DNA from 2 places in the Pseudoalteromonas sp. NC201 genome. Region 1 is predicted to be linked to the other one. Evidence: riboswitches for the same ligand, from Rfam matches in the RefSeq annotation. Region 1 holds a riboswitch; the other holds the start of a gene.
What was found. Region 1 has a riboswitch for lysine ahead of dapA (4-hydroxy-tetrahydrodipicolinate synthase). Riboswitches for the same ligand answer to the same signal wherever they lie in the genome.
Positions count from the first base shown of each region.

Region 2: another riboswitch for lysine. It lies ahead of lysC (lysine-sensitive aspartokinase 3); the one in region 1 lies ahead of dapA (4-hydroxy-tetrahydrodipicolinate synthase).

Region 1 is NZ_CP022522.1:284,736-289,169, forward strand. Features, by position in the region: gene PNC201_RS01190 (PLP-dependent decarboxylase) at 1-605, opposite strand, end outside; gene PNC201_RS01195 (2,3,4,5-tetrahydropyridine-2,6-dicarboxylate N-succinyltransferase) at 605-1,345, opposite strand; gene dapA (4-hydroxy-tetrahydrodipicolinate synthase) at 1,356-2,240, opposite strand; lysine riboswitch at 2,356-2,534, opposite strand; gene PNC201_RS01205 (response regulator) at 2,677-4,404, shown strand; gene PNC201_RS01210 (hypothetical protein) at 4,390-4,434, opposite strand, start outside.
Region 2 is NZ_CP022522.1:1,752,365-1,756,798, forward strand. Features, by position in the region: gene PNC201_RS07240 (hypothetical protein) at 1-284, opposite strand, end outside; gene nhaD (sodium:proton antiporter NhaD) at 441-1,688, shown strand; lysine riboswitch at 1,834-2,004, shown strand; gene lysC (lysine-sensitive aspartokinase 3) at 2,093-3,439, shown strand; gene PNC201_RS07255 (DUF924 family protein) at 3,562-4,092, shown strand; gene PNC201_RS07260 (sodium-dependent transporter) at 4,172-4,434, shown strand, end outside.

The sequences.
Region 1 (4,434 bases):
CAAAGTTCAGCGAGCGTATCGCTGCAGAGCATATTGCCCCACTGGAAAATATGCAGTCCGACAAAGTCTAGGTAGGTGTAGTCACTTAAAGTTAGGGCTTGCCACTGCTCTGCGCCAAGACCAAAAGGAGTCAGCGTATTGCCACCAAGTGGATTGTGCTCTGCTTTATCAAAGCGTAACTGCACCCGCAGTAAAACTTCAAATTGAAGCTCAAACTGTTCGGCCACTTGATTTAACCAGCGTACTTGATTGTGACTTTCAGCCACGAAAATACGTACGCCTTGTGTGGCAAAATGACGGATCTGCTTTAGCGATTTGGCAGGACCTGTGTTGAGCACGCGTTCAGGTGCGATCCCTTGAGATAACACCTGATCAAGCTCGCCGCTAGATGCCACATCAAAGTTAAACCCAGCGTTATCTAGGGTTTGAATGATATGTGATAACGGATTCGCTTTTACGGCATACCAAAGCTTAACGATTTGCTGATCAACTAAGGGCTTAACATGTGCACTTAGCTTATCTAAATCGTAGCAAAAGAATGGCGTATCTTGTTGCTGGATCAATGCCTCAGCTGCAGTTCGCTGTGACGTGCTCAACCAAGTCATTAGCGTAGAACCTCTTCCAGCGCCAGTGATGCATCACTTTGTTCATCACGGTATTTTACGATAAGTGCGCATGACATACTTAGTCCTTGCTCGCGCGCCCACTCACTTGAGGCTGGACGAGAGCCTGGGATCACTATCGCGTTTTCAGGGATGGCTTCACCTTTGTCAAGCAAGCGCTCGTTCACGCAGTCATAGACAGGAATACTTGCTGAAAGGCGCACGCCCGGTGCTAATACGGCACCGCGTTTAACAACAACCCCTTCAACCAATACACAGCCTGCACCAATAAAGGCATCGTCTTCAACAACAACAGGACTTGCTCCAACTGGTTCTAATACACCACCTACTTGCACAGCTGCGCTAAGGTGCACATTTTTACCAATTTGCGCGCAAGAACCAACCAACGCATGACTATCTACCATAGTACCTGAATCAATATAGGCACCAATGTTGACATAAGCCGGTGGCATAATGATTGTGCCGGCTGCAACGTAAGCGCCACGTCTTACACTGCTTCCGCCAGGAACCATACGAACGCCATCTTGGGCAGCAAATCCGCGTGGTGCTAAGTTGTCTTTATCAACAAATCCACCTGGGAACTCCGTATTTACGCCATTTCTAAATGCTTCAAGGATCCCTTGTTTTACTTCTACGTTAGCATGCCAATGGCCTTGCTCATCCTGTGTTGCCGCACGTACTGTGCCATTTTCTAAATCGTTTAGTAGGGTTAACCAGCTCATGTTTACTGCCTTAATTCCAAGATAAAATAGTTTCGTTCGCGCGAGTGATCGCATCGGTATGGGTGAGTTCCAAATGTGTCAGTGGCGGGCGCAAGTTTGGACTTGTGAGCTTCCCTTGCAAGTGCATTAACACTTTGACTGGTATGGGATTTGCCACTGCAAATAAGCTATTTGCAGCTTCTGACCAAGTGGTAAATAAATTAGGAGAGGTGCCGCTTAACGAGCGCCTTACAAATTCTGCGGTTTGCTGTGGCCATGCGTTTGCTGCAACAGACACCAGACCCGTTGCACCTGCTTGTGCAAAGTAGGGCATTAAGCCATCGTCGCCGCTATAGATGGCGACATCAGGTGCTGCCTGACGAAATGCTTCAAAGGTGGCAATATCACCACTGGCTTCTTTTAGTGCCCACAGATTAGGGTGGCAAGCTAGTTCGCCGAGTAGTTCAGGGGCGATAGCAACAGCACTGCGACCAGGTACATTGTAGAGCATACAAGGGTTGTGGCTCTCATCGAGTAGTGTACTAAACCAATGTGCCAGACCAACTTTGCCGGGCTTTGCGTAGATTGGTGAGCCCAGTAAGAGCGCATGAATGGGTTGTGTATTACAAAAGCGCACCCATTGTGTTTGCTGCTCAAGATTACTGCCGCCAACGGCAACCATGAGCGGTACGCTCGGGGCGAGCTGGCAAACAAACTCAACGATTTGCTGCTGCTCTTGTTGGGTAAGCGCAAGGCCTTCGCCGGTACTGCCTAGTAAAAGAATACCGTTACGAGCTTGCTCTTGATCGCGTACAAGCGTCGTTAATGTGCTAAAATCAACCTGATTTTCAGCATCAAAAGGCGTTACTAAAGCCGTCCACAACGGATAGTCAGATAAGTTGAATTGTGATTTCATCTCTACCGAACTTAAATCATGTTCGGAGTTAGGAGGGTGTCCAAACTTCGAACCGTTAAAATTCGAAGAGCAATGGACTTAAAAAGGATAAGGCAGCCAATGGCCTTATTTTTCTAAGACCAGAAGCTCTCCACCAAGTATGTTGGTGACAGTCGCTGGGATTCAGCCCAGTCGCCCGAAATGAGTATTAGCAAACAATAACTCAATTTCTCGGCGTGTATTCCCCTCACTAAGCTGCAACGGAGTTTGCTCTCCTTCACTTAGTTACCTGAATAACGCACCTCTTCCAGCCCTTAATTTGACGCCTTAGCATCAAACTATCTAAATAGGGTGAACGCGCATTGAAACATTTTGGCCGTCTAGGTGTCAAGCATCAGACTGTAAATAATACGATTGTTAACTACACTTAACATTGCCGCTGAGACAATGCTATGAGATGAAAAACAAAAATATGTCGTTAATAAGTAAAGTTAAAAATCGCTATATCGGGGCGTTACTAGCTATGGCTATATTGCTGTCGATGGCGATGGGGATTATGCAGTACTTGCTGTATCAGCAGAGCCTAGATGCACACGTAATTAATATTGCGGGTATGCAGCGGATGTTGTCCCAACGTATCGCGCTATATAGTGCGCAAGACAATCAACGAGATAGTGAAGCGCTACGTCAAGCCATTGATAAGTTTGAAAGTAATCATGAGTTTTTAACTAAAACAGAAAGTAGTGGAGAGGCTATTTATCTGAATGAGGCGCTTACAGCGCTTTACTACCAAGGGCCGGTGCAGTTGGATTTGCAAAGTACTACTTTTGTCACTTTATCAAGGTCTCGGTTACAGCAATCCACTCCTCAATTAATGGAGCAAATCTTTACTGCGTCTCAGCATATACTCCCAAACCTGAATGATGCCGTTTCACTATTCGAGCAGCATGCGCGAAGTAAAACAGAGATGGTGAGGAAAATAGAATTGTTAATCTGGCTACTTGGACTGTTGCTACTGTTTATAGAAGCGAAACTTGTATTTCGCCCAATGGCGCGAGAAATTGCTGAAGCACTCGATAAATTAGAGGCGGCAAGAAAGCTTGCTGACGATGCATTACACTCAAAATCACGATTTTTAGCACGCGTTAGTCACGAGCTAAGAACACCATTGCAGGCCATTCAGGGGTATTTAGATGAATATCTGAGGAGCAAAGACACGCAGCAATTACAGCATGTGAAAAGCGCAGCAAATCAATTGGATGTATTACTCTATTCGGTTCAAGACTTTAATAACCTTTCCGAGCAAGAAGTGGTTATTGAGCGTCATCAAGTCGCATTGCGAGAAGTAATAAAGTCAGCTTGTATCGCCTTTCAACTAACCGCACACAAGAAATCTCTCGCTTTTAATTTGGCATTGAGTAATGAGTTAGATGTGACTTGTTATTGTGATTGTAAGCGTGTTGGTTGGTTGATCAGTGAATTGGTTAATAATGCAATTAAATTTACTGAGCGTGGCAGCATTCAAGTATTTGCGGATTTGGTTATAGATGAAGATACACCATATTTAGAATTTGTCGTTGAAGATACTGGGCCTGGGTTCGACTATCAGCAGTTACGAGAAGCTGTGCATAGCGAGCATTTTCAAGGCACGCAGTTAGGGCTGAAGCGTTGCCAATTACTCACCTCAGCGCTTGGAGGACGATTAGATTTTAGTGCAAGGGAGCCAATCGGTACAAGAGCAATCCTGAGAGTCCCTATTGAAATTGACAATCAACAGGTACCGGCTCATACAATGGAGCAGGTGTCGGCTCGCATTTTACTGGTGGAAGATAATTTACTAAATGCACGCGTGATTGAAAAAATGCTTCAGCCCATAGCAAAATTGGTAACGCATGTCGAACATGGTGAAGGTGCCCTTGAAGTATATGAGGTGGGTAAGTTTGATATCGTGCTAATGGATTTGAATATGCCTGTGATGGATGGCTTTGAAGCCACTGAGCGTTTGAGAAAGCTAGATCCAGCTGTGCCTATTTTGGTCGTGACCGCAAATACCAATGCGGAGGATCTGGATAAGGTCTACGCACTTGGCGCAACGGCTCATTTGTATAAGCCGTTGCAACCGGATGTGCTGCATAGCAAAGTGGCGCTATTACTGAATAAGTGTGGAGACTTAGTCTCGTCTTAAACGAATATTTCCAACTCCGACTTCTGCATC
Region 2 (4,434 bases), 1.5 Mb from region 1:
GCTAAACCGAGGCTTTCTTCTTGTAAGAGAAAGCTGGCGAAGTCAGCGATTGCACGGTTGATTTCTAACTGTGAAGATTTAGCTAAAGGAATAATAATTTCTTGTTGGAGTAATCGATTGGTTTCTTTATATATCCGTTCACTCGACCAGCTAGGATTTTTCTGCTTTAGGATGTTTTGTACATCTTTTAAACTAAAATCAGCGAGCTTAAATCGTTTAAAAAGTAGCTCAAGTACATTCCAGTGCTCATTTATCGTATTTAATAATTTTTTTGCTGGGATCATAACTTTCCAGTGTGTAGTAGAGAAGTTTCATCACTACTTCATCAATTTGTCACAAAATGTTTATTGTACGTGGCATGGGGTCTGTGATGGTGCTAGAATCCGCCCCGAAATCAAACCCACCCCTTGTTACAATTAATTACAGGTTGTTTGCGCATTATGGTCACGCCCATTATTCTAACCCTGATCGCCATCGCTTTTATACTCATCGTTATAGAAGATATTATTCACGTAAACAAGGCCAAAACAACGCTTTTTTTTGGTACTTTATGTTGGATTATCGCCTTTATCTCTCCAATTCATGGTCAAAGCCCAGAAATTGTACAAATTGAGCTAGACCATAACATTTTGGAAATCGCGACGCTTTGGCTGTTTTTAATGGCTGCCATGACGTTTGTCGCCTACTTGAACTCAAAAGGGTTTATCCAAAATATTGTTCACCGGATCATGCCAACCCATATTAGCGAACGCAAGCTAATGTTTTTGGTCGGTGCTTTTGCATTCATATTTTCATCCATCTCGGATAATATTACTGCGACGCTTATTTCATTAGCTGTGGTCATGTCTTTGAAACTTGACCCGAAAAAGTTAATAAAATATGCGACGTTAATTATCTTCAGTGTTAACTCCGGTGGGGTATCATTGATCACCGGTGATGTAACCACCTTGATGATATTTTTGGCCGATAAAGTCACGATCCCAGACCTTTTATTGCTGATCATGCCGTCGATGTTGAGTGTATTTGTGTTAGCAGCCATGCTTTCTATTGGTATGAATGAAAAAATTACCTTTGAAAAGGTAGAATTACGCAGAATTGAAAAGACCGATATCACCATTGCGCTCATCTTCTTATCAACCATTTTTGCTACGTTATTCTTAAGCGTGCAATACCATGTACCGCCGATGCTAACTTTCTTATTTGGCTTGTCTTTGATGTTCTTAATGGCGCAATTCTTGATGCGCAAGAAAGACGTTAATAAGAAAATCATCGACTATATCCGTGAAATTGAATACGACACCTTGTTGTTCTTTGTGGGTGTGCTCTTATTAGTTGGCGCGTTGAAAGAGGTCGGTGTACTGTCTAAGTTTACCGATTTATATCTGCATCTTGCACCGGAATACGCAAACTACTTGGTCGGTTTAATGAGTGCGGCGGTAGATAACGTGCCTTTGACGGCTGCGCTATTAAAAGCAGATATTACGATGACTCCAGCGCAATGGCTAACCTTTACTTATGCGACTGGGGTTGGTGGCTCTATGCTTATCATTGGTTCTGCAGCGGGGATCATTGCAATGAGTAAGGTTAAAGCGTTAACCTTCTCAAGCTATCTTAAAATGAGTATCTACCTGCTTATCGCATATACCATTGGATATAGTGGCGCGTATTTCGCGGGTCAGCTTATTTAAGACCAATGGATTTAATTTTTTAGCGCTTTGGGATAAGTTTTTCATAAATAACTTGACACCTAGACGGCTAAAAGATAATTTTCTCACATCGCCCGCATTTATTGCGGGCTTTTATTTTGCTTTTATTCAGATTAACAAAGGCAAAATAAACAGAAGAGGCGCGATGCTTAGGTAGTTAGTGTGAGGTGACGAGACCAATGACCACTAGTGAGGGAAGTATTCGCCGAGGAGAAAAGTTGCTCGTCGCAACGATTCTTCGGTTTACGAGGCTGAATCCTCGGAACTGTCACCGTATTGGTGGAGAGCTTCTGGCAAAGGTCATTTCAAGCGTTCGTCTTTTTAGAAATCCCATGCCGAGTTCTCCTTATAAAATTTGACTGTGCCAACAGTCGAGAGGAGAGAAAATGAATTCGCAGTATGTTGTAGCCAAATTTGGCGGTACCAGTGTCGCTGACTTTGAGGCTATGTCTCGTTGTGCTCATATTGTTCGTGACAACCCAAATGTTCGAGTGGTCGTTGTGAGTGCGTGTGCTGGCGTAACCAATCACCTTGTAACGCTAACCCAACAAAAGGAAGATGAGGCCGGGCGCAAAGCGGTTGTTGCAGCGGTTGAAAACATACAGCAAGCGATTATCGACCAAGTGTCTTTGGATGCTGATCTTGCTGAGGGTTACAAGCAAACTTTCAGTGAATTTGAAAGCCTTGCGAGTTTACCTGCACTTAGCAGACAGCAATGCGATGAAATGTTGAGCTTTGGCGAACGTTTTTCTTCTTATTTGTTTACCCAAATACTACGTAATAACCAGGTTCAGGCGTCGCGCTTTGATGTGCGTAAAGTGCTTAAAACAGATAATCAATTTGGTAAAGCGAATCCGAATATTGCAGCTACGCGTGAAGCTGCGCAAACCAATTTGGTCGCGCTACTTGGCGACACAGTGCAGGTGACGCAAGGGTTTATTGGTAGTGACCAATACGGCCAGACGACTACGCTTGGTCGTGGCGGTTCTGACTATAGTGCTGCATTGTTAGCAGAGGCAATTGACGCGTCAAGTGTGCATATTTGGACCGATGTCGTTGGTATTTTCAGTACCGATCCGCGTTTGTGTGTAAAGGCTAGACCTATTCCTCGTTTGAGTTTTGATGAAGCGGCAGAAATGGCGACATTTGGTGCTAAGGTGTTACATCCCGCAACGATATTGCCAGCGAGTCGTAAAGGTATTTCAGTATTTGTTGGTTCAAGCCGTGATCCGCAAGCGGGTGGCACTTGGATTGAAAAAGAGAAAACGGCGCAAGCAGGCATTCGCGCAGTGACACAACGCAAAAACCAAATACTATTGACGTTAAAGAGCCCTGAAATGCTTCTTGCTAGCGGCTTTTTGGCTCGTATCTTCACCATTTTAAGCAATTACAATATATCAGTTGACTTGGTAACGACTTCGGAAATTAGTGTTGCGCTTACGCTGGATAATGCGCCGAATGCTTCTCGACCAGAGCTAGAACAAGCTTGTTTGGATGAACTTAGCGAGTTTTGTCATGTGACCGTTGAAAATAATCTCACTTTGGTGGCCATGATAGGTTCTGAGATCCAGTTGAAGAAGTGCCAACTTAACCTGATGGATGTGTTGTCAGAGTTTAATATTCGATTGATATGCCATGGTGCGAGCAAGCACAATCTGTGCTTTTTAGTTGAGCAGCAGGAGTCAGATCAGGTTGTGCAATCAATTCATGCTAAATTACTAGAGGTTGCGTAAGTGAATTTATTGTTTTTTAGGAACTAATAAAAAAGTTGCATTATTGAATAATGGATGGCACTTTGTTTATAACGGTTAGGGTCTGCTGACCATCAAGTTTGTTTTTCCCTAGGAGTGCCATCATGAATTATAAAGACGTCTACGAATTCTGGTTTGTTGAATGCACTGAATCAGACTGGTGGAAGAAGTCTGCGGACTTTGATCGCATAATAAAAAATCGCTTCGGTATTTTGCACCAAATGGCGCACCAAGGTGAGCTTTCGAGCTGGAGAGCAACACCACTTGGTGCACTGTGCGAAATCATTATCTTAGATCAGTTTTCACGCAATATATTCAGAGACACTCCAGAGGCGTTTGCCAGTGACCCTTTGGCGTTAAGTCTCACCCAACACGCCATCGAAAAGGGCTACCACCGCCAGCTCAACGATACTGAATTGATGTTTTTATATCTACCTATGATGCATAGCGAAAGTCGCATCATCCATCGTGCCGCAGATCATTATTTTCGCGACCTGCCCAATTATGATTTTGAAGTCGCGCATAAAAAAATTATCGATAGATTTGGCCGTTATCCCCATCGAAATGAAATACTCAATCGCGATTCAACAGAAGAAGAAATGGACTTTCTAGAGACGCCCAACTCGAGTTTCTGAGGCACGGCTCGAACCTCTCGCATTTTTAGCGGAAGTACGTATAATCGGCCGTCTACAAAAATAATGATTGATTACAGACATGGCTCATACGCGCGATGGATTTCAAAGCCGACTTGGCTTTGTGTTAGCAGCAGCTGGTGCGGCTGTTGGACTTGGTAATATTTGGGGATTTCCCACACAAGCCGCAAACCACGGTGGCGGTGCATTTTTACTGGTTTATTTTGCGGTAATTTTCTTACTCGCATTACCTGCACTTTACACAGAATTGTACTTAGGCCATCAGGCACAAGCAAACCCAGTTAAAGCACTTAAGACAGCCTGGCGTGAAGGTAATCCGAAAAT